DNA from 4 places in the Citrobacter sp. CFNIH10 genome. Region 1 is predicted to be linked to each of the others. Evidence: predicted binding sites of a transcription regulator. Region 1 holds the regulator's gene; each other region holds the start of a gene.
What was found. The regulator PurR, encoded in region 1, represses purine synthesis genes. The targets are predictions, from matches to a motif close to CANGCAAACGTTTGCNTG.
Positions count from the first base shown of each region.

Region 2: the regulator PurR is predicted to act here: its motif matches at 3,420-3,437, upstream of purL (phosphoribosylformylglycinamidine synthase).
Region 3: the regulator PurR is predicted to act here: its motif matches at 2,055-2,072, upstream of tusA (sulfurtransferase TusA).
Region 4: the regulator PurR is predicted to act here: its motif matches at 2,722-2,739, upstream of gltS (sodium/glutamate symporter).

Region 1 covers NZ_CP026216.1:3,660,765-3,666,384, forward strand. The annotation lists gene cfa (cyclopropane fatty acyl phospholipid synthase) at 1-683, opposite strand, end outside; gene punC (purine nucleoside transporter PunC) at 976-2,181, opposite strand; gene punR (DNA-binding transcriptional activator PunR) at 2,293-3,225, shown strand; gene purR (HTH-type transcriptional repressor PurR) at 3,222-4,247, opposite strand; gene C2U53_RS21530 (YnhF family membrane protein) at 4,541-4,630, shown strand; gene C2U53_RS21535 (MFS transporter) at 4,798-5,620, shown strand, end outside.
Region 2 covers NZ_CP026216.1:5,118,233-5,123,852, forward strand. The annotation lists gene purL (phosphoribosylformylglycinamidine synthase) at 1-3,340, opposite strand, end outside; gene mltF (membrane-bound lytic murein transglycosylase MltF) at 3,602-5,152, shown strand; gene tadA (tRNA adenosine(34) deaminase TadA) at 5,168-5,620, opposite strand, start outside.
Region 3 covers NZ_CP026216.1:949,675-955,294, reverse strand. The annotation lists gene C2U53_RS08065 (MFS transporter) at 1-522, shown strand, start outside; gene C2U53_RS08060 (DcrB family lipoprotein) at 526-1,083, opposite strand; gene C2U53_RS08055 (7-cyano-7-deazaguanine/7-aminomethyl-7-deazaguanine transporter) at 1,161-1,826, opposite strand; gene tusA (sulfurtransferase TusA) at 2,133-2,378, shown strand; gene zntA (Zn(II)/Cd(II)/Pb(II) translocating P-type ATPase ZntA) at 2,424-4,622, opposite strand; gene C2U53_RS08035 (lysoplasmalogenase) at 4,699-5,325, opposite strand; gene C2U53_RS08030 (DUF2500 domain-containing protein) at 5,467-5,620, shown strand, end outside.
Region 4 covers NZ_CP026216.1:1,197,493-1,203,112, reverse strand. The annotation lists gene C2U53_RS09260 (AsmA family protein) at 1-1,157, opposite strand, end outside; gene xanP (xanthine/proton symporter XanP) at 1,279-2,670, opposite strand; gene gltS (sodium/glutamate symporter) at 2,901-4,106, shown strand; gene recG (ATP-dependent DNA helicase RecG) at 4,158-5,620, opposite strand, start outside.

The sequences.
Region 1 (5,620 bases):
TGATCGTGCAAATCACGATAATCCTGCAACAGAATCGACACATCCAACCCGGCACAGCGGGCCTGAGCCATTTTCTGCTGCTCGGCTGAAATCGTCACGCCAACCACACTGACGCCGTAATGCGTCGCCATATAGTGCGATAACCCCCCCCAGCCGCAGCCAATATCCAGCACACGCATACCGGGTTGCAGTTGCAATTTCTCGCAGATTAACCGCAGTTTGGCCTGCTGCGCCGCCTCCAGAGTATCCGCGTCTTTCCAGTACGCGCAGGAATACTGCATAAAGGGGTCGAGCATACGGCTGAATAGATCGTTGCCGAGATCGTAATGTTCTTTACCGACGATCCACGCTCGTTTTTTACTTTGCAGATTGAACAGGCGAGCGGCCGCGATGCGGAGGGTATCTTTGAAATGATGGGGAAGTTGGTTTTCCAGTCCTGCTCGCAGAACTTTGCTAAAAAACTGGTCCAGCCGATCGCATTCCCACCAGCCATCCATGTAACTCTCACCCAGACCGAGCGACCCCTCTTGTAAAACGCGTTTGAAAAAATCGGGGTTTTTAACGCGTATATCTGCTGGTGAAGAGCCGTTGATGGCAATGCCCGCGCGGCTTAATAATTCGTTAGTGATACGGTACCAGTCGTCATCCGGTACGCTGACTTCTTCTATACACGATGAACTCATAGTTTCTCCATCACTGGTCGGTGATCAGAACCTTAAAACAGCGTAGACGCTTTTTGGGCTTTGTGAGAAATCTCACGGAAACATTCCGCGAGTCTATTATCCGACGTAGAACAGAGGAAGGGAGGACCCCTTGCCGAAAAGGCCATCCATGGGGAACCGGGAACGCTCCGGTTCCCGTTAACACATAATAATTATCGTAATTTTTAACAACCGAAATTTAGTATAGGCCTCAAAAAACGATGATACAACCAAAAATTGTTAGCCGACTAATTAACGGTGATTATGAGTGATATCAATGGGATTCGCTGTGGGCAATCCCGCAATTATCATGCTGCGCACAGTCGTTAGAAGGATGCAGTTGCATCTTATAGCCCAGTCCAGCCAGTACCACCGTAGACAACATCACGCTGGTCGTGGTCAACAGCGGTGTGCTGATAAGCCAGGAAACGACCAGGCTTGCCAGGAAGCACAGACCCAACTGCAGGGTATTTTGCAGGGCTGCGGCACGACCCGTCGCCTGCGGGAATGGACGCAGCGCCTGGGCAACCACAATCGGGTAAATAGCCCCGTTGGCAATCGCCATTATGCAGAAGGGGATCAGGATCTCTGCAAGCGTGATGTGATGGATAAAACTTGCCGCCCAGGTTGCCACCACGCTCAGCGCATAGATAACCAGCAGCCAGGGCAGGAGCTGTTGTCCCTGCCATTTTTGCAACGCGGCGCGACAGCCATAGCCGCCAATCAGAAAAGCAATGGTCTGCGGTACGTAGCTCAGCCCAATCACCGCCGGGCTGTAGCCCATTTCACTCAAAATAAACGGGGAACCGGTCAACCACGCAAAGAAGCTGGCAGAACAGGCGGCGTAAATCAGGACGTTGCCGCGGTACGCTTTCGCACGCAGCAGGGTGGTGAACGTCAGTTTGTCCTTGCTGTCATCGCGAGCCCGGGTGGTGGGCTTTAAAAACAGGGCGGGCAGCATCAGCAGCAGCGTGATGAAAAACAGCGTGGCAAAGATCGCCTGCCAGGAAAGATGGGTCAGAATCCAACTGCCTAATAACGGCGCCAGTGCAGGAGACAGCCCGACCAGCGGCATGATGGTCGCGAAAATGCGGTTAATTTTATGAGAAGGATAGTAATCGGTAACCAGCGCCTGCCAGATGACGGTCGCCGCGCAGACTCCCACGGCCTGAATAAAACGCAGTACTAACAGGCCCGTTGCGCTCTCCACCCACAGCATACCCAGGCTACCGAGGGCGAAGACAGACAGACCCAGCAACAGGATCGGTTTACGGCCATAACGGTCAGAGAGGGGTCCCCACAGCAGTTGGGCGACGGCAAAGCCTGCTAAAAACAGACTCAGGCTGGCGCTGACGGCAGAGGCCGGTGTTTGCAGGTCAGATTGAATGGCGGCAAAAGCGGGCAAATACATGTCGGTTGCCAGAAAACCCAACACGCTGAGCCCTGCCAGCCAGACTAAAAACCCTTTTCCTGGTTGCATAGTTGTACTCTAATTTTGATTAATCACACTGGCGCAGAGTGTAGGGAGTGAATTTGGGCTTGTGAAACGGTAATATTTGTTTATTGCATTCAAAAATTTTGTAGGCAGATTATGTGGTCAGAATATGCGCTGGAAGTGGTCGATGCCGTGGCACGCAACGGGAGCTTCAGTTCCGCGGCCCAGGAGTTGCACCGGGTGCCTTCAGCGGTCAGCTATACGGTTCGCCAACTGGAAGAGTGGCTGGCCGTCCCGCTTTTTGAACGTCGCCATCGTGATGTGGTGTTAACCCCGGCGGGCGCCTGGTTTTTGAAAGAAGGCCGCTCTGTCATCAAAAAAATGCAGATCACGCGTCAACAGTGTCAGCAGATCGCTAACGGCTGGCGTGGGCAACTCCCCATTGCGGTGGACAATATCGTGCGCCCGGAACGCACGCGGCAATTGATCGTCGATTTCTACCGCCACTTTGATGACGTGGAACTACTGGTCTTCCAGGAGGTGTTTAATGGCGTGTGGGACGCGCTGTCAGATGGTCGGGTCGAACTCGCCATCGGGGCAACCCAGGCGATCCCGGTTGGCGGACGATACACTTTCCGCGATATGGGTAAGCTGAGCTGGTGTTGTGTCGTTGCCAGTACGCATCCGCTGGCCGCCATGAGCGGGCCGTTAAGCGATGACACGTTGCGCAACTGGCCGTCGCTGGTGCTGGAAGATACCTCCCGCACGCTGCCGAAACGCGTGACCTGGCTGCTGGACAATCAGAAGCGGGTGGTGGTGCCGGACTGGGATTCTTCCGCGACTTGTATCAGCGCCGGACTCTGTGTCGGCATGGTCCCGACACATTTCGCCAAGCCGTATCTCAACAAGGGGCAGTGGGTCGCGTTAAATCTGGAGAATCCTTTCCCGGATGCGGCCTGTTGCCTGACCTGGCAGCAGAATGATATGTCACCTGCGCTGATCTGGCTGCTGGATTATCTGGGAGACAGTGAAACGCTGAACAAAGAGTGGCTGCGGGAGCCCGATGAGACTCCCGCAGAAGAGGCTTAACGACGGTAGTCGCGGAACGGGCCATCCGCCACGGAGCGGCGCTCCACCAGGCGCGGGTGGACTTCAATAGACTGCGACTCTTCGCGTTTATTGACGATACGGTCCAGTAACATATTAAAGGCCGTCTCACCCAGTGAATCTTTCGGCTGGTGGATGGTGGTCAACGCTGGTGTAAAGAAGCGGGCGTTGCGCACGTTGTCGTAGCCAATCAGCGACACGTCCTGCGGGACGCGCAGACCCATCTCATCAGCGGCGCAAAGGGCGCCCATCGCCATGACATCGCCGCCACAGAAGACCGCCGTTGGGCGATGCGCCTGCGACAGAATTTGCTGCATGGCGCGGTAGCCGGATTCCGGCTCGAAGTCGCCTTGAACAATCCAGTTTTCAGGCACTTTAATCAGCGCTTCATCCATCGCTTTCATAAATCCGGCCAAACGGCCTGCGCCGGTGTTACGCTCCATCAGTCCTGGGATCACGCCAATTTCGCGATGTCCACGCTCGACGAGGTAACGGCCTGCCATGTAGCCGCCCTCGAAGGCGTTATCAATCACCGTATCAGTGAAGTCGGCTTTGGCTTCGCCCCAGTCCATCACCACCATTGGGATATGACGATATTCTTCCAGCATCGAGAGCAGGGGATCGGGGTATTCGGAACACATTACCAGCAGGCCATCAACGCGTTTTTGCGCCATCATCGACAGATAGGCACGCTGCTTTTCCAGGTTGTTCCAGACGTTGCCGAGGATCAGGGTATAGCCCTTCTGGAAGCAGTTCTTCTCAACCGCTTCAATAATTTCAGCAAAATAGGGGGCTTCGCTGCTCGTCGCCAGCAAACCGATAGATTTGGTATGGTTAACTTTCAGGCTACGGGCAACCGCGCTGGGGGAATAGTGCAATTCTTTGATTGCCGCCCACACTGCATTGCGTGTTTCTTCAGCGACGAAACGCGTTTTGTTAATTACGTGTGACACGGTTGTAGTGGAAACGTTTGCGCGCTTCGCTACATCTTTAATTGTTGCCATTAAATCTCACTCCAGACCCAACCTGAACATTAAATTACGCCAAGTAAACGTTTGCCTTTACTCATCCTGTGCCCAACGTCAGGGCTGCGGCACGCCGGGAAACGACACGGAACGTCAGGAAGGGGTCAATGGCCGGTACGCTAATCAAGTAAGCGTCGAATTTTGTCTGATCTTTACGAAAAGGGGAAGTATTAAAAGCACATATCACTCTAAATCGTGGGAGATTTTTACACTCAAGTGTGTAAAAATGCGCTATATCACTTTTTGTGTGGGTATAAAAAGGAGAAAAGTTGATGAGCACCGATCTGAAATTTTCATTAGTGACCACGTTTATTGTCCTGGCTTTAATCGTTGCGGGCGGCCTGACGGCGGCACTGCACTGATCCCCTCGGGGGAGTTCCTGCTCCCTCGAACCTCCCGCCATATTGTTATTGAATTTGCAAAAGTCTTTTGTATTTTTGTTAACTTCTCTTTTTTTGTGATTGATGTCATGCTTTTGACTCTTTGTTAAGCATCGCGCCCTGTCGCGAAGAGCCGGAGTCATCACTGCATGAAAATCAATTATCCGTTACTGGCGCTGGCCATTGGTGCGTTTGGCATCGGTACCACCGAATTCTCGCCAATGGGTCTGCTGCCCGTCATCGCGCGTGGCGTTGATGTGTCTATTCCCGCGGCAGGTATGCTGATTAGTGCCTATGCGGTCGGCGTGATGGTCGGCGCGCCGTTGATGACGCTGTTGCTGTCACATCGCGGACGCCGTAATGCGCTCATTTTTCTGATGGCTATCTTTACGCTCGGTAACGTGCTCTCGGCGATTTCACCGGATTACACCACGCTGATGTTGTCACGTATTTTAACCAGCCTTAACCACGGCGCATTCTTCGGCCTGGGCTCGGTGGTGGCGGCAAGCGTGGTGCCGAAGCACAAACAGGCGAGCGCCGTTGCGACCATGTTTATGGGGCTGACCATCGCCAATATCGGCGGTGTGCCGGCGGCGACCTGGCTGGGTGAAACCATCGGCTGGCGAATGTCGTTTATGGCGACAGCGGGGCTGGGGGTTATCTCGATGTTGAGTCTCTTCTTATCATTGCCAAAAGGCGGTGCCGGGGCGCGCCCGGAAGTGAAAAAAGAGCTGGCGGTGCTGATGCGTCCTCAGGTGCTCTCCGCGCTACTGACTACCGTACTGGGAGCGGGCGCCATGTTCACGCTCTATACCTATATTTCGCCTGTTCTGCAAAGCATCACCCATGCGACACCGGCCTTTGTGACCGGGATGCTGGTTCTGATCGGTGTGGGCTTCTCCATTGGCAACTACCTCGGAGGGAAACTGGCCGATCGCTCGGTTAACGGCACGCTGAAGGGCTTTTTGCTGC
Region 2 (5,620 bases), 1.5 Mb from region 1:
TGTTGAACAGAATTGATTTCGCCCAGCCCTCACCCGCGCCCAGTACGTCGCCGTAAGAGAAGCCGCCGCAGGCCACCAGCGCCTGGAAGTTACCCAGACCCGTGCGGCCACCGAGCAGATCGCTCATGTGCACGTCAATCGCGTCAAAGCCTGCACGCTGGAACGCCGCAGCCATTTCGACGTGAGAGTTCACCCCTTGCTCACGCAGTACCGCCACTTTCGGACGCGCACCGGTCGCAATATACGGTGCGGCGATATCGTCATTAATATCAAAGGTCAGCTTCGCGCTAAGGCCCGGATCGGCATCGTTGGTTTTCGCATCGTGCTCCTGATCGGCACACTCCGGGTTATCACGCAGACGCTGCATTTGCCAGGTGGTTTCGGCCCACCAGATGCGAAGCGTCGTGCGACTTTCGCTGAAGACGGTCTGACCGTTGGCTTCGATAACAAAACGATCGCCCGTGACGGCCTGACCCAGGTAATGTACGCAATCGCCCAGACCGTGTTGCGCCAGCAGTGCTTCCACCGCCTCGCGATCCGCTGCGCGAACCTGAATCACCGCGCCAAGTTCTTCGTTGAACAACGCCGCCAGACGATCGTCGCCCAGTGCGGCGATATCCGCCTGCACCCCACAGTGACCGGTAAAGGCCATTTCCGCCAGCGTCACCAGCAGGCCGCCATCGGAACGGTCGTGATAAGCGAGCAGTTTACGTTGCACCACCAGCGCCTGCATCGCGTCGTAGAAGCCCTTCAGTTGCGCGACGTCACGCACATCTGCCGGCGTATCGCCAAGCTGGCGGTATACCTGCGCCAGCGCCGTCGCGCCCAGCGCGTTGTGGCCACGGCCCAGGTCGATCAGCAGCAGCGCGTTGTCTTCAGTAGAAAGCTGCGGGGTGATGGTATGACGCACATCTTCCACGCGAGCAAAAGCGGAAATCACCAGCGACAGCGGCGAGGTCATTTCGCGCTGTTCGTTGCCTTCCTGCCAGCGGGTTTTCATCGACATCGAGTCTTTACCCACCGGAATCGTCAGACCCAGCGCCGGACAGAGTTCTTCACCGACCGCTTTCACCGCTTCGTATAAACCGGCATCTTCGCCCGGGTGACCGGCTGCGGCCATCCAGTTAGCGGAAAGCTTAATGCGTTTGATATCGCCAATCTGCGTTGCCGCGATATTGGTCAATGCTTCCCCGACCGCCAGACGGGCAGAAGCGGAGAAGTCGAGCAGCGCCACTGGCGCACGTTCGCCGATCGACATCGCTTCACCGTAGTAGCTGTCGAGGCTGGCGGTGGTCACCGCGCAGTTCGCCACCGGCACCTGCCACGGACCGACCATCTGATCGCGAGACACCATCCCGGTCACAGTACGGTCGCCAATGGTGACCAGGAAGGTTTTTTCCGCCACCGTCGGCAGATGCAGAACGCGTTTAACTGCATCCGCAATGGTGATGTCAGCACGATCCAGTGCCTCACCTTTCGCCTTCAGCGTCTGAACGTCGCGGGTCATCTTCGGCGTTTTGCCGAGCAGTACGTCAAGCGGCAGATCGATAGGCTGGTTGTTGAAGTGACGATCGTTTAGCGACAGATGCTGTTCTTCGGTCGCCTCACCAATTACCGCATACGGCGCGCGCTCGCGCTTACACAGCTCGTCGAACAGCGGCAGTTGGTCCGCCGCCACAGCCAGCACGTAACGTTCCTGGGACTCGTTACACCAGATCTCCAGCGGGCTCATACCCGGCTCATCGCTGAGGATGTCACGCAGTTCGAATTTACCGCCGCGTCCACCGTCACTAACCAGTTCAGGCATCGCGTTCGACAGACCGCCGGCGCCAACGTCGTGGATAAACAGGATCGGGTTGGCGTCACCCAACTGCCAGCAGCGGTCGATCACTTCCTGGCAGCGGCGTTCCATCTCCGGGTTATCACGCTGTACCGAGGCAAAATCAAGATCCGCGTCAGACTGGCCGGAGGCCATCGAGGAAGCCGCGCCGCCGCCCAGGCCGATATTCATCGCCGGACCGCCGAGAACGATCAGCTTCGCCCCGACGACGATCTCGCCTTTCTGTACGTGATCGGCACGGATGTTACCAATCCCGCCCGCCAGCATGATCGGCTTGTGATAACCGCGCAGCTCTTCGCCATTGTGGCTGTTCACTTTTTCTTCGTAAGTACGGAAATAGCCGTTCAGCGCAGGACGACCAAATTCATTGTTAAACGCCGCGCCGCCCAGCGGGCCTTCAGTCATGATATCCAGCGCGGTCACAATACGCTCTGGCTTGCCGAAGTCTTCTTCCCACGGCTGCTCAAAGCCCGGAATGCGCAGGTTAGAAACGGAGAAGCCTACCAGACCCGCTTTTGGCTTCGCGCCGCGTCCGGTTGCCCCTTCATCACGGATTTCACCGCCGGAACCAGTCGCCGCCCCCGGCCACGGAGAGATCGCCGTCGGGTGGTTATGGGTTTCCACCTTCATCAGGATATGCGCCGGCTCCTGGTGGAAGTCATAGCGACCGGTCGCGTGGTCGGCAAAGTAACGCCCCACTTCAGACCCTTCCATCACCGCCGCGTTATCTTTATACGCGGAAAGCACGTGGTCCGGTGTGGTTTCAAAGGTGTTTTTGATCATCTTGAACAGCGACTTCGGTTGTTGCTTGCCATCGATGATCCAGTCGGCGTTGAAAATCTTGTGACGGCAGTGCTCAGAGTTCGCCTGCGCAAACATGTAGAGTTCGATGTCGTTCGGGTTGCGCCCCAGTCGGGTAAACGCGTCCTGCAGGTAATCAATTTCGTCATCCGCCAGCGCCAGACCGAGACGCAGGTTAGCATCAATCAGCGCCTGACGGCCTTCACCCAGCAGATCAACACTTGCAACCGGCGCCGGCTGATGGTGAGCAAACAGTTTTTCCGCATCGGTTAACGAAGAGAACACCGTCTCCATCATTCGATCGTGCAGTTCAGCGGCAACCCACTGCCACTGCTCAGCGCTTAGCGTGGAGGCCTCAACGTAATAAGCGACGCCGCGTTCCAGACGGTCAATTTGTTGCAGACCGCAGTTATGGGCGATATCTGTCGCTTTGGAAGACCAGGGGGAGATGGTGCCAGGGCGCGGCGTCACCAGCAGCAGTTTCCCTTCCGGGGTGTGGCTGCTCAGGCTGGGACCGTATTTCAGCAGACGGGCAAGCTGCGCGTGCTCATCCTCGTTCAACGGAGCGTTCAGGTCAGCGAAATGGACGTACTCGGCGTAAATATTGCTTACCTGGAGGTTGGCAGCCTGAAAACGTGCCAGCAGTTTGTTAATACGGAATGCGGACAGTGCAGGCGAACCACGCAGAATTTCCATCATAAGTCTCTCGTCTTCTAAGCTAAGCTTTCGGTGTGCCCAAGTGGGGAAACGGGCGTCATTATAAAGAATCTGAGCCGCCGACGAAACCGTTTGCGTCGAAATAAAATCCACCGCCGTTATTGTCATACGATGCTGCCAATGGCTGTAATTAGTTGCCAACTGGCGCAAGTTTAAGCAAAATGCCGCTCATTGATGAATACTCCTGGCCTTTCTATTCTTTTTCCCATCCTGAGGCAACGCACGGTTCAGAGAATTAACTAATTGAAAAAATTAAAGATTAATTATCTGTTCATCGGCATACTGACGCTGCTGCTGGCGGCGGCCCTCTGGCCCTCTATCCCCTGGTTCGGTAAAGCCGATAATCGTATCGCCGCGATCCAGTCGCGGGGAGAGTTGCGCGTGAGCACAATTGAGTCGCCACTCACCTGGGCGAAACTCGACGGTAAGCCGTACGGGCTCGATTACGAGCTGGCGCAGCAGTTCGCCAGCTATCTGGGTGTAAAACTGAAGATTACCGTCCGCCAGAACATCAGCCAGCTGTTTGACGATCTGGATAATGGTGACGCCGACCTGCTGGCGGCCGGGCTGGTCTACAACAGTGAACGAGTGAAAAACTATCAGCCGGGGCCGACTTACTATTCGGTATCCCAGCAACTGGTCTACAAAGTGGGTCAGTATCGTCCCCGTACGTTGGGCAGCGTGACGGAAAGTCAACTCACTATCACGCCGGGACACGTGGTGGCAAACGATCTGCAAACGCTGAAACAGACAAAATACCCTGAGCTGAGCTGGCGGATCGATGAGAAAAAAGGCTCAACGGAACTGCTGGATGCGGTGATTGCCGGACAGCTGGATTACACCATTGCCGACTCTGTCGCCATCAGCCTCTACCAACGCGTTCATCCCGAACTTGCTGTTGCGCTGGATATCACCGACGAACAGCCGGTGACCTGGTTTAGTCAGCTGGATGATGACAACACGCTGTCTGCCGCCCTGCTCGATTTCTTCAACGGCATGAATGAGGACGGCTCCCTGGCGCGTCTCGAAGAAAAATATCTGGGGCATGGCGATGATTTTGACTATGTCGATACCCGCACCTTTCTGCGCGCGGTTGATGCCATGCTCCCCGACCTGAAACCGCTGTTTGAAAAACACGCCCAGGAGATTGGCTGGCAGCTGCTTGCGGCGATCTCCTGGCAGGAATCGCATTGGGATCCGCAGGCCACATCACCAACCGGCGTGCGCGGCATGATGATGCTCACAAAAAACACCGCACAAAGTCTCGGTCTGACCGACAGAACCGATCCTGAGCAGAGCATCAGCGGTGGAGCACGCTACTTACAGGACATGATGAGTAAAGTGCCGGACACCGTACCCGAGAATGAGCGTATCTGGTTTGCGCTGGCGGCCTATAACATGGGTTATGCGCATATGCTTGATGCGCGTGCGCTGACAGCCAAAACGAAGGGAAACCCGGACAGTTGGGCTGACGTCAAACAGCGTCTGCCGTTGCTCAGTCAAAAACAGTATTACAGCAAGCTGACCTACGGCTATGCGCGCGGACATGAGGCCTACGCCTACGTTGAAAACATCCGTAAATATCAGATAAGCCTGCAGGGCTATTTGCAGGAGAAAGAAAAGCAACTGGCTGAAGAGATGAAACTGGCACAAGAGTATCCGGTCGTCTCACCAACGGAATTTGGCAAACAGCGGCGACCACTCGCCGCCTTCCTGTCGCAATCGTCATCCAGTTATCTGACGCACTCGCCGTCGCTGCTGCGTTTACCGCAGAAGAAAGAGGACAAAGAGTAAACAGAACCGCAATGCCTACTGGCTTGCGGCTTTCTTCAACGCTTTGATCTCCTGACGGCGCATGCGGAAGAAATCGCTGAGCAGCGTCGCACACTCCTCACGCAATATTCCTTCAGTGACCTCAACGCGATGGTTCATTCCCGGATGATGCAGAACATCCATCAGCGAACCGGCAGCGCCGGTTTTTGCATCGCGCGCGCCGAACACCACATGGCGGATACGGCTGTGTACCATCGCACCAGCGCACATGACGCACGGCTCAAGGGTCACATACAGCGTCGCGTCAATCAGACGATAATTTTGCAGGACGAGGCCGCCCTGACGTAGCGCCATGATCTCTGCGTGCGCGGTGGGATCGTGATGGCCAATCGGGCGGTTCCAGCCTTCACCGATCACGCGATTGTTGTGCACTAATACGGCACCGACCGGGACTTCACGTTCATCCCAGGCGCGCTTCGCCAGCGTTAA
Region 3 (5,620 bases), 2.5 Mb from region 1:
GGTTTCGGGGTGATAGCCACCTTTATCACGCTGTTCTATGACGCCAAAGGCTGGGATGGCGCGGCATTCGCGCTCACCCTGTTTAGCTGTGCGTTTGTCGGAACGCGTTTGCTGTTTCCCAACGGCATCAATCGCCTGGGCGGTCTGAATGTGGCGATGATCTGCTTTAGCGTCGAGATAGTCGGACTGCTGCTGGTGGGAGTGGCGATGATGCCGTGGATGGCAAAAATCGGTGTGCTGCTGACAGGAATGGGTTTTTCGCTGGTCTTCCCGGCGCTTGGCGTGGTGGCGGTCAAAGCGGTGCCGCAGCAGAATCAGGGCTCGGCGCTGGCGACGTATACGGTGTTTATGGATCTGTCGCTGGGGGTGACGGGACCGTTGGCTGGGCTGGTGATGACCTGGGCTGGCGTGCCGGTCATTTACCTGGCGGCGGCAGGGCTGGTGGCGGTTGCGTTGCTGCTAACCTGGCGGTTAAAAAAACGGCCTCTGCAGGAATCGCCAGAGGCCGTCTCGTCGTCCTGATGGTTACTGAATAACCAGCGTATTGATGATGTTTTCAGCGGCCGTCTGCGCTTTCTGCTGGTCGTCCGCTGGCAGCGTAATTTGCAGAGTCAGCAGTTGGTTATCGACTTTTCCCAGCACCACAGAAGAGTAAGCGGTCTGGCCTTTCGCCGAGATGATGCTGTCTAACTGTTGCAGCGTGTGACCTTTCAGCTCGATGGATTTGTTGGTCACCACCTGCAACTGCGGGTCACGGCTGCGCTGCTGATCTTCAAGGCGTTTTGCCAGCACAGACAGCTCTTCGTTGGTGTTATCACCGACGATGACAATCACCGCTTTCTGGCCGGTCGCGTCAGAGTAGACGTGCATATTGTTGGCCTGCGTACCCAGCTTGCCACTCTGGTCCGTCATATCTGCCGGCAGTGAGAAACTCAGTTTGCCATCCAGCAGAGAAATCGGCTGACCGGTTGCGTTGCTTTCTGCCGCCGTGCCTTCTGCCGGCGCTTTTGTATCACTATTATCACAGGCCGCCAGCCCCATAACCAGCAGGCCAATACCGACATATTTAACCAGATTACGCATTGACTTCTTCCTTTCGATAAACGGCCATAACGGCGCATCCGTTCATCTTATCACAACCCGGAAAAGGAACCTTTAGCTCAACTTGTCTGCATCGCCGGGATTTCAGATTTATCTGCCAGTTTTTTCAGCAACATATTCAGCAATACGCCATACATCGGCAGGAAGAACAGGATGCTGATCAGCACTTTGAAACAGTAATCGACGATGGCGATTTCCATCCAGTGCTCGGCCATGAAGGCATCCGGACTGCGCCAGAAGGCAATGAAGAAAAAGGCAAGGGTATCGCTGACGTTGCCAAACAGCGTCGAGGCGGTCGGAGCCATCCACCAGCGGCGGTTCTGTCGCAGGCGGTTAAAGACATGTACATCGAGAATTTGTCCCAGTGCATAGGCCATAAAGCTGGCGACTGCGATACGGGCGACAAACAGATTGAAGTGCATCAGTGCCCCGAATCCCTGCCAGGAGCCCATATAGAACAGCGACGAAATCACATAAGAGATCAGCAACGCTGGCATCATCACCGCAAAGATAATTCGACGGGCCAATGGCGCGCCAAAAATGCGCACGGTCAGATCGGTAGCGAGGAAAATAAACGGAAAGCTAAACGCGCCCCAGGTGGTATGGAAACCAAAAATGGAGACCGGGAGCTGGACCAGATAGTTACTGGAGGTGATCACCAGCAGATGGAATAGCGATAGCCAGAACAACGCTTTTACGCGCTGCGATTGTGTGAACGGAGCCATATTGTACCTTTTTAATTGATGATTGGGGTGAGGGAACCCAATTCGTGCCAGATGCTATTTTACTTGCCATTTTGCTCTCGGGCAGTGCTCGCGCTCCTCACGTACGACGTGTACGCTCCGGGCGCTGTGCGCTGACCTTAAACAAACTGATGGCGCCTATAACGCGTCTTCCTTTTTTCAGGCCGCCGCATAATACTGCTTTGCGGTGGCATTGCAATGGCTATTTTTCACGCAATCGTTAACCTGATTGGCTTACTTCCGAACTGAGCGTAAACTACAGCCGTTTTTTTAGTGAATGAGACCACGATGAGCGATCTGTTTTCCTCTCCCGACCATACCCTTGATGCCCAGGGGCTCCGCTGCCCGGAACCGGTGATGATGGTGCGTAAAACCGTACGCAACATGCGGACCGGCGAAACGCTGCTGATTGTGGCGGACGACCCGGCGACCACCCGCGACATTCCCGGCTTCTGTACGTTTATGGAGCATGAGCTGGTGGCAAAAGAGACTGACTCTCTGCCGTACCGCTATCTGGTGCGTAAAGGCCAGTAATCTTGTTATGCCGGATAAGCGTTAGCGCCATCCGGCAAAAAAACGTTATCCTTTACGTAACAATCTGAGCGCATTGGCGGTAACCAGCACCGTTGCCCCGGTATCCGCCAGCACCGCCAGCCACAGACCGGTCATTCCGAGCAGCGTGGTGACAAGAAATATCCCCTTCAGTCCCAGCGCAATGGTGATGTTCTGACGGATATTGGCGTGGGTCGCGCGCGCCAGTTGGATCATCTGCACCAGCCCCGTGAGGCGGTTATGCGTCAGTGCGGCATCTGCCGTTTCCAGCGCCACATCGGTGCCGCTACCCATCGCGATCCCGATAGCGGCGGCCTTCATCGCCGGCGCATCGTTAATGCCATCCCCCACCATTGCCAGCGGCGACTGTTGATTGAGCGTGGTGACCGCCTTCACTTTATCTTCCGGTAGCAGCCCGGCGTTAAACGTCAGACCCAGCTCGCCAGCAATGGCGGCTGCCGCGCGCGGGTTATCGCCAGTCAGGATCACACCATTCACGCCCAGCGCGTTCAGTTCGCGGATGGCGGTGCGAGCATCGTTGCGTAGCGTATCCTGCAGGGCGATGACGCCGATCACGGTCTCATTGCGCAGGACCAGAACGACCGTCTGCCCGGCGCTTTCAAGCTGATTAATCTCTCCGGCAAAGGCGTCGGCAGGACGTTTCCCGGCAGCGCAAATCAGAACGCTTTCGCCATTCACCTGCGCTTCAATCCCTGACCCTACCAGCGCCCGTTGCCCTTCGGCGGACGGGATCGTCAGCCCTGCGGTTTGTGCTTCGCGCACAATGGCCTGCGCCAGTGGATGCGTTGCGCCTTGCTCGACAGCCGCTGCCAGCGCCAGCAGTTCAGACTCACTGACGCCGGTGGCCGGATGAATTGCCGTGACGCGCGGTTTCCCGACGGTCAACGTCCCGGTTTTATCAAAGGCGACCTGGGTGATACGGCCCAACTGTTCCAGCGCCGCGCCGCCTTTAATCAATGCCCCGCGACGAGCTGCTGCCGCCAGTCCAGAAGTGATGGCTGCCGGTGTGGAGATGACCAGCGCACACGGACAGCCGATCAGCAGCAGCGTTAACCCTTTATAAATCCACTCCTGCCAGGATCCCGCGAACAGCAGCGGTGGGACGAGCGTCACCAGCAGGGCGATGGCCATAATCGCCGGCGTATAAATTCGGCTGAAGCGGTCGATAAAACGCTCGATTGGCGCACGACGCTCCTCGGCCTCTTCGATTAACTTCAGAATGCGGTCAATCGCGCTGGCACCCGGTTCAGAGAGCACTTCCAGCGTGACGAGACGGTCCACGCTGGTCGCCCCCGCCGGGACTTTTTCACCAGTGGCGCGTTCCACCGGGATCGATTCTCCCGTCAACGCACTCTCATCAAAACTGGCAAAACCAGAGACCAGTTTACCGTCGGCAGGGAGACGTCCCCCGGCAGCGACTTCAATGATGTCGCCCGGTTGCAGCGTGTTGATCGCCACCTCTTCGCGTACGCCGTCGCGCAGACGTGTCGCGGTTTCCGGTTTCAGCGCCATCAGCGCGCTGACCCCTTTGCGGGCGCGACTGGCGGCCCAGCCTTCGAGGCGTTCGCCAATCAGGAACAGCAGCAATACCATCGCCGCTTCTGCTGTGGCACCGATGAACAGCGCCCCGATAGCCGCGACGCTCATCAGCGTTTCAATGGCAAACCAACTGCCGGTTTTTATCAGCCGTAGCGCCTGGCGGGCGATCGGGAACAGGCCGACCAGCGTCGTGGCGATAAATGCCAGTTGGCCGAACGGATGGTTGAACTGCTCCAGCCCCCAACTGAGCGCCATCATGACGAGAAGCGTGAGCAGCGGCAGGTTCTCTTTAAAGCGGGATTCAGGCGTTTCTTCCTTCGCCTGTTCATCGCGTAGGGTGTAACCCGCTTTTTGCACCGCATGCTCGATTTGCTGGCGTAGATCGCCGTTGCTGTCGACGACCAGTTTCTCGGTGGCAAACAGCACCTGAACCTGGTTGACGCCGCTGACCTGGCGCACCGCGTTTTCTACTTTGCGGGCGCAGGCGGCGCAGTCCATCCCGGATACTTTCCAGCTATAGCGGGTGCCTTTTACCGTTTCAACAATAGGTTCAGGGGCTGAGCATGCGCCTTCGCAGCAGCAGTCATCGGGCTTCTGCGGCGTGGGAGCTGGCTTGAAAGATGAAAATTGTGGGGCTTTTTTGCCATTGTGAGCAGGTATCGACATGGCATCCTCCGGTTGATGATAATTTTCTCATTAACCGGAGGATACACTCTGGAGTCGACTCCAGAGTCAAGCGTTATTAGAGATAAAGCGAGCGGACGATCAGGAAGTGCCCGGCAAAGTAGCAGGCGGCGGCGATAGCGTTGTCCGCGCGAAAACGACAGCGGTAATGACTGCCCAGCCAGACGATGTTGCCAATGAACAGCAGCGACGCGCCCAAAAACGCCGACAGCGCAGGTGCGGTGGGGCGGAAAAACCACAGCTCACCGGCTAACCAGACCATCACCAGCGTCATGGCGATAAAGGTACACACCGGCCAGCGCAGTTCTTCAAGGCGTGTCCAGATCACCGCAATCAGCAGCGCGCCCAGCACCATCAGCACCAGCGGTAGCGGCCAGAAGAAAGAGAGCGTCATCTGGCTGGCAAAATAGATGGTGTACAACAGGTGCGAGAGGAAAAAGGCGCCAATCGCATAGAGCAGTCGCTGACGCGGCAATAATGTTAGCGCATCGCCAACCAGTGAGGCGCAAAGACCGGCCAGCACCAGATAGCTCACGGCGTTGAACATCGGCGCCTGCCAGGCCAGTAACAGCAGGAGTAATAAGGTGACGGGTTTAAAGACCCAGCGTTGCCAGGCGGGTCCACGGTAGGAGGCATCCACAAATAACCATGCGGAAAGGCAGACAGCGATAAACGACCAAAGCATCATAGTTCCTTGAATTCGTTATTTTTTCGTAAGCGGTATGCTCACAACCCTGATGTTCAGTGTAGAGGCCGCGACCGCCTGATGACAACACCATAACGGGCAGGGTATGCTTATTTCCGCATTTTCTGATGGGTTATCAATATGAGTAAGCCGCCACTTTTCTTCATTATTATCATTGTGTTAATTATCGTTGCCGCCTCATTCCGCTTTATGCAGCAGCGGCGGGAAAAAGCCGATAACGATGTGGCACCGCTTCGTCAGGCGCAAATGGTGGTCAGCAATAAACGTGAAAAGC
Region 4 (5,620 bases), 2.5 Mb from region 1:
TTCTTCAGCGTCAGGCTGTTCAGCCATGTCGGCAGCGGTTGCATCCAGCGCTGTTTCCAGTTTTCCGGCAGGGTGTACTCGATGCCCGCGATGGCTGCGTCATCGAGGATAAGGGCTTTACCTTCCCGCAGCCAGTTGCCGGAAGTCCTGACCATTCCGCCTTCCCAGCGGGTAGTGAACTGGCGCAGCGCGATACCTTGCGGCGAAAACTCGGCATTCAGAATAGGGTCGAACAGATGTAACGAGCCAAAAATGAACTCGCTGGCATTCATCGACAATTTGCCTTCCTGCGTCTGCCAGTCGTCCTTGCTGAAGGTCAGATTGCGCAAACTAAGGTCAAGGTCAGTGACTGCCCAGTCTGGTCCCTGTAGACGCGCGTCAGTGACCTCAAGGCGATTAATCTGTAGCGATGGAATGCCGTTCAGCGGCGCGAAAAAGTCGGCCAGCGATTTATCGCTTTGCAGTCGGATGTCGTTCAGCCGCAGATTCTCCACCATCCAACTGCCATCAGCATGGCGTTTTGCCACACCGGTTAACGCACCGCGTGCGATATCTGCGCCGATGGTGCTTAATGTCACCTGTTCGTTATCGATACTGCCTTCAATCAGGACGTTGGCAGCAGGAACGTCATTTAATGTCAGAGAACCCGCGCTGAGCTGAATCTGCGCTTTGCTGCCGAGCACTTTACCGGCTTCGGGCAGCCAGGGAATGATGCCACCATTAACCCGCTGAGCGCTCAGATCCCACTCGCTGCCCGGGCTATTAAGCGCCATATCCTGCAACTGCAGGCGGTCAGACTGAAAGGGGAGCGGTGCCGTCTGAGGCGAAATATTAAGGGTACCGTTTTGCAGCAGGATCGTATCGACATGCCGTGGATGTGTCAGTTGGCGAGTACTCAGCCCAATATCGACCGCTTTTGCCACGAGCGTGGCTGGTTGACCGTCACGCCCAAAGGTGACGTTTTTCAGCAGGATATGTGAAGGAGAAGAAAAACGATGGTCCATCGCCTCAAAGGATAACTGATAGTCGCTGTGCTCAGATATCCAGGCACTGATGTGTTCTGCGCCCCAGCGCGTTTGCAGCAGGAAATAGAGGCCGAGAATCACCACCAGAAGGGCGATCAGCACATAGAGAATCAGCTTTCCAATAAATTTCATGGTCTTCCATCCTGCGAAGGGCACATAGTTGAGTTATGCACGATTTACGCGCAATCCTCAAGGCAGGAATCGTGAAAGAGTATGATAGCGACGGTGAATTTGAATCACCGTCGCATAGCCTTTACTGCTTTTCAGGCGGGAAAATCAGGTTCAGTACGATAGCGGTGATACCACCCGCAGCAATACCGGAAGAGAGCAGGTTTTTCACCCAGTCAGGCGCGAACTGGAGGATCAGCGGCTGCTGAGAGACGCCAAGACCAACAGCCAGTGACAGCGCAATAATCAGGATCGCGCGGCGGTTCAGGGGTTCGCGGGAAACAATCCGCACCCCAGACGCCGCGATAGTCCCGAACATAACCAGCGTCGCCCCGCCGAGTACAGGCTCAGGGATATGCTGCACAAAGCCGCTCACCGCCGGGAACAAACCGAGCACGATCAGCATCAGCGCAACCACAAAGCCAACGTAGCGGCTGGCCACGCCGGTTAACTGAATGACCCCGTTGTTCTGTCCGAAACAGGAGTTTGGGAAAGTGTTAAAGACCGCAGAGACGAAGGAGTTCAGGCCGTTTGCCAGCACACCGCCCTTCAGACGCTTCATGTACAGCGGGCCAGAGACAGGCTGTTCGGAAACGTCGGACGTTGCGGTGATATCGCCGATGGTTTCCAGCGAGGTAATCATAAACACCAGCATCAACGGCAGCAGCAGATTCCAGTCAATGCCCAGCCCGTAGTACAACGGCGTCGGCACCATGATCAGATCCTGGGAGGCTGGCGCGTTGTTTTCCGGCAGCATGCCCATAAACCATGCCAGCGCATAGCCCGCCGCCATAGCGATAACCAGTGAAGCCACGCGCAGGTACGGGTTACGCTGGCGGTTGAGCAGAATAATCAGCAGCAGCACAACGCCTGCCAGCATCAGATTCTTGGGCGCTCCAAACGTGTTGTCGCTCATCGCGGCATAACCACCACCGATGGACGTCAGCCCCACCTGAATCAGCGACAGACCGATAATCATCACCACTACGCCCGAGACCAGCGGGGTGATGATACGACGCGCGAGATGCAGAATCCGGGAGAGCACCATCTCCGTGCAACTGGCCAGCATCAGGGTGCCAAACAGCGCCGCCATCATCGTGGGGACGTCTGCACCGCCGGTTTTCAGTGCGGTACCGCCCATAATCAGCGGTGCCACGAAGTTAAAACTGGTGCCCTGAATCGATAACAACCCTGAACCCACCGGACCCCAGGCTTTAATCTGAATAATGGAGGCCACGCCAGAGGCGAACAGCGACATACTGATAATGTGTTGCGTATCCTGAGCCGGTAACCCCAGCGCCTGACAGATGAGCAGCGCCGGCGTAATGACCGCAACGAACATCGCCAACAGATGCTGACAGGCGGCAAACAGGGTTTGCGGAAGCGGCGGGCGATCTTCAAGACGATAAATCAGTTCGCTGTTTTGAGTCTGCGCAACCGGTTGCGCATTTTCCGACTCGAGGGTGTTAACAGACATCAATGATAATCCCGTGATGACAAAGCGGGCATTTTATCTGACCAGATGGTAAAAGCAAACGTTTGCGAGTGGGTATTCTTAATATTTAAAATGGATGAAATCACATTTTTATATAACTTTTCCCTCTTTTCTGCTTAAAATCCATGCCGAATTACTACTAAAAGCTAAAAATATCCGCAGGAATAAGACATCAGTGCGTAACTGATTCAGACGTACTCAAGGAGCTTTGTATGTTTCAACTCGATACCTTATCAACCCTCGTTGCCGCAACGCTGACGTTGCTACTGGGGCGTAAATTGGTTCAGTCAGTCTCCTTCCTCAAGAAATATACGATTCCTGAACCCGTTGCTGGTGGGTTGCTGGTCGCATTGGCCCTGTTAGTACTGAAAAAGAGCATGGGCTGGGAAGTGAATTTCGATATGACGTTGCGCGATCCGCTGATGCTGGCGTTTTTCGCCACCATCGGTTTAAACGCCAACATCGCCAGCTTACGGGCGGGCGGTCGCGTGGTGGGAATTTTCCTGATCGTCGTCGTGGGGTTGCTGCTGATGCAAAATGCCATCGGCATTGGGATGGCCAGCCTGCTGGGACTTGATCCACTGATGGGGTTGATTGCTGGTTCGATCACGTTGTCTGGCGGCCACGGTACTGGTGCCGCCTGGAGCAAGCTGTTTATCGAACGCTACGGCTTTGCTAACGCGACGGAAGTGGCGATGGCGTGCGCCACCTTTGGTCTGGTTCTTGGTGGGCTGATCGGCGGGCCTGTGGCACGTTATCTGGTCAAACACTCCACCACGCCGGACGGTATTCCGGACGATCTGGAAGTGCCTACCGCCTTTGAAAAGCCGGACGTCGGGCGCATGATCACCTCGCTGGTACTGATTGAAACCATTGCGCTTATCGCCATCTGTCTCACCGTGGGTAAGATCGTTGCGCAATTGCTGGCGGGGACAGTGTTTGAGCTGCCCACGTTTGTCTGCGTGTTGTTTGTCGGCGTGATTGTCAGTAACGGTCTGGCGCTGGTAGGTTTTTATCGCGTTTTTGAACGTGCAGTCTCTGTTCTCGGGAACGTCAGCCTGTCGCTGTTTCTGGCCATGGCGCTGATGAGCCTGAAGCTGTGGGAACTGGCTTCACTGGCGCTGCCGATGCTGGCAATCCTGGTGGTGCAGTCCATCTTTATGGCGCTGTACGCGATATTTGTCACCTGGCGAATGATGGGCAAAAACTACGATGCAGCTGTGCTGGCGGCGGGACACTGCGGCTTTGGTCTGGGGGCGACGCCAACCGCGATTGCCAATATGCAGGCGATTACCGAACGTTTTGGTCCATCCCATATGGCGTTTCTGGTGGTGCCGATGGTCGGCGCGTTTTTCATTGATATCGTCAACGCGCTGGTGATTAAGCTGTATTTACTGTTGCCTATTTTTGCGCAATAACGAGAAGGTGCGGTGGTGATGAACCACCGCGCTTTTGCATCGCCATTAGGATCAGGCGTTAGAATAGCGTTCTGTTTCAGGCATCCAGCGTTCGATTAACGCTTTTGCCTCTTGTGGGTAACGTTCATGAATATGACGAGCAATACGCTGAACTTCCGGAATAATGGCCTGATCTCGCAGTAAATCCGCCACTTTGAATTCGGCATTCCCCGTCTGCCGCGTACCCAGCAATTCACCGGGTCCGCGAATTTCGAGATCTTTTTGCGCAATCACAAAGCCATCGCTGCTGTCGCGTAACACCTGCAGGCGTTTCTGGGCCGTTTTCGATAACGGCGACTTGTAGAGTAGTACGCAGTGTGAGGCCACCGCGCCACGGCCGACGCGTCCACGTAGCTGGTGTAACTGTGCTAAACCGAGACGTTCCGGGTTTTCGATGATCATCAGACTGGCATTGGGGACATCCACACCGACTTCAATCACCGTGGTGGCGACAAGCAGGTGCAGTTCGCCCTGTTTAAACGCCGCCATCACCGCCTGTTTTTCGGCAGGCTTCATGCGCCCGTGGACCAGCCCGACGTTTAGTTCTGGTAACGCGAGTTTTAACTCTTCCCATGTGGCTTCAGCGGCCTGCGCTTCTAACAAATCAGATTCTTCAATCAGCGTACAGACCCAGTAGGCCTGGCGACCTTCCTGCGTACAGGCGTTGCGCACGCGGTCAATAATATCGCTGCGACGCGTATCCGGAATGGCAACCGTTGTGACGGGAGTGCGTCCGGGGGGCAGTTCGTCAATGACGGAGGTATCGAGATCTGCGTAGGCGGTCATCGCCAGCGTCCGAGGAATAGGCGTAGCGGTCATGATCAACTGATGCGGATGGAAACCCTGTTGCTGGCCTTTTTCCCACAGTGCGAGGCGCTGATGCACGCCAAAACGATGCTGCTCGTCGATGATGACCAGCGCAAGACCGTTGAACTGCACCTGTTCCTGAAAGATCGCGTGCGTTCCTACCACCATTTGTACCTGTCCGCTGGCAATCGCATCTTGTTGCGCCAGACGCGCTTTGCCTTTCTGCTTGCCCGCCAGCCAGCCGACTTCGACACCCAGTGGAGCAAACCAGTTACGGAAGTTGTTGGCATGCTGCTCCGCCAGTAACTCGGTCGGGGCCATCAGCGCGACCTGTTTTCCATGCGCAATCGCTCGCAGAGCGGCGAGTGCGGCGACCAGCGTTTTACCGGAGCCGACATCACCCTGCACCAGACGCATCATGGGGATATCGAGCGCCATATCGTGCTCGATTTCCGCTACCACGCGGGCTTGCGCGCCAGTCGGCTTAAAGGGCAGTGAGGCTAACAGTTGATTTTTCAGCGTGTCGTTGGCGCTCAGTGGTTGAGCATGAAAACGCTGTGCGCCTGCACGGAGCGCCAGCATACTCAGGTTATGCGCCAGCAACTCTTCCAGAATCAGACGACGTTGCGCCGGGTGCTGCCCGGTTTCGAGATCGCTTAACTGGAGCG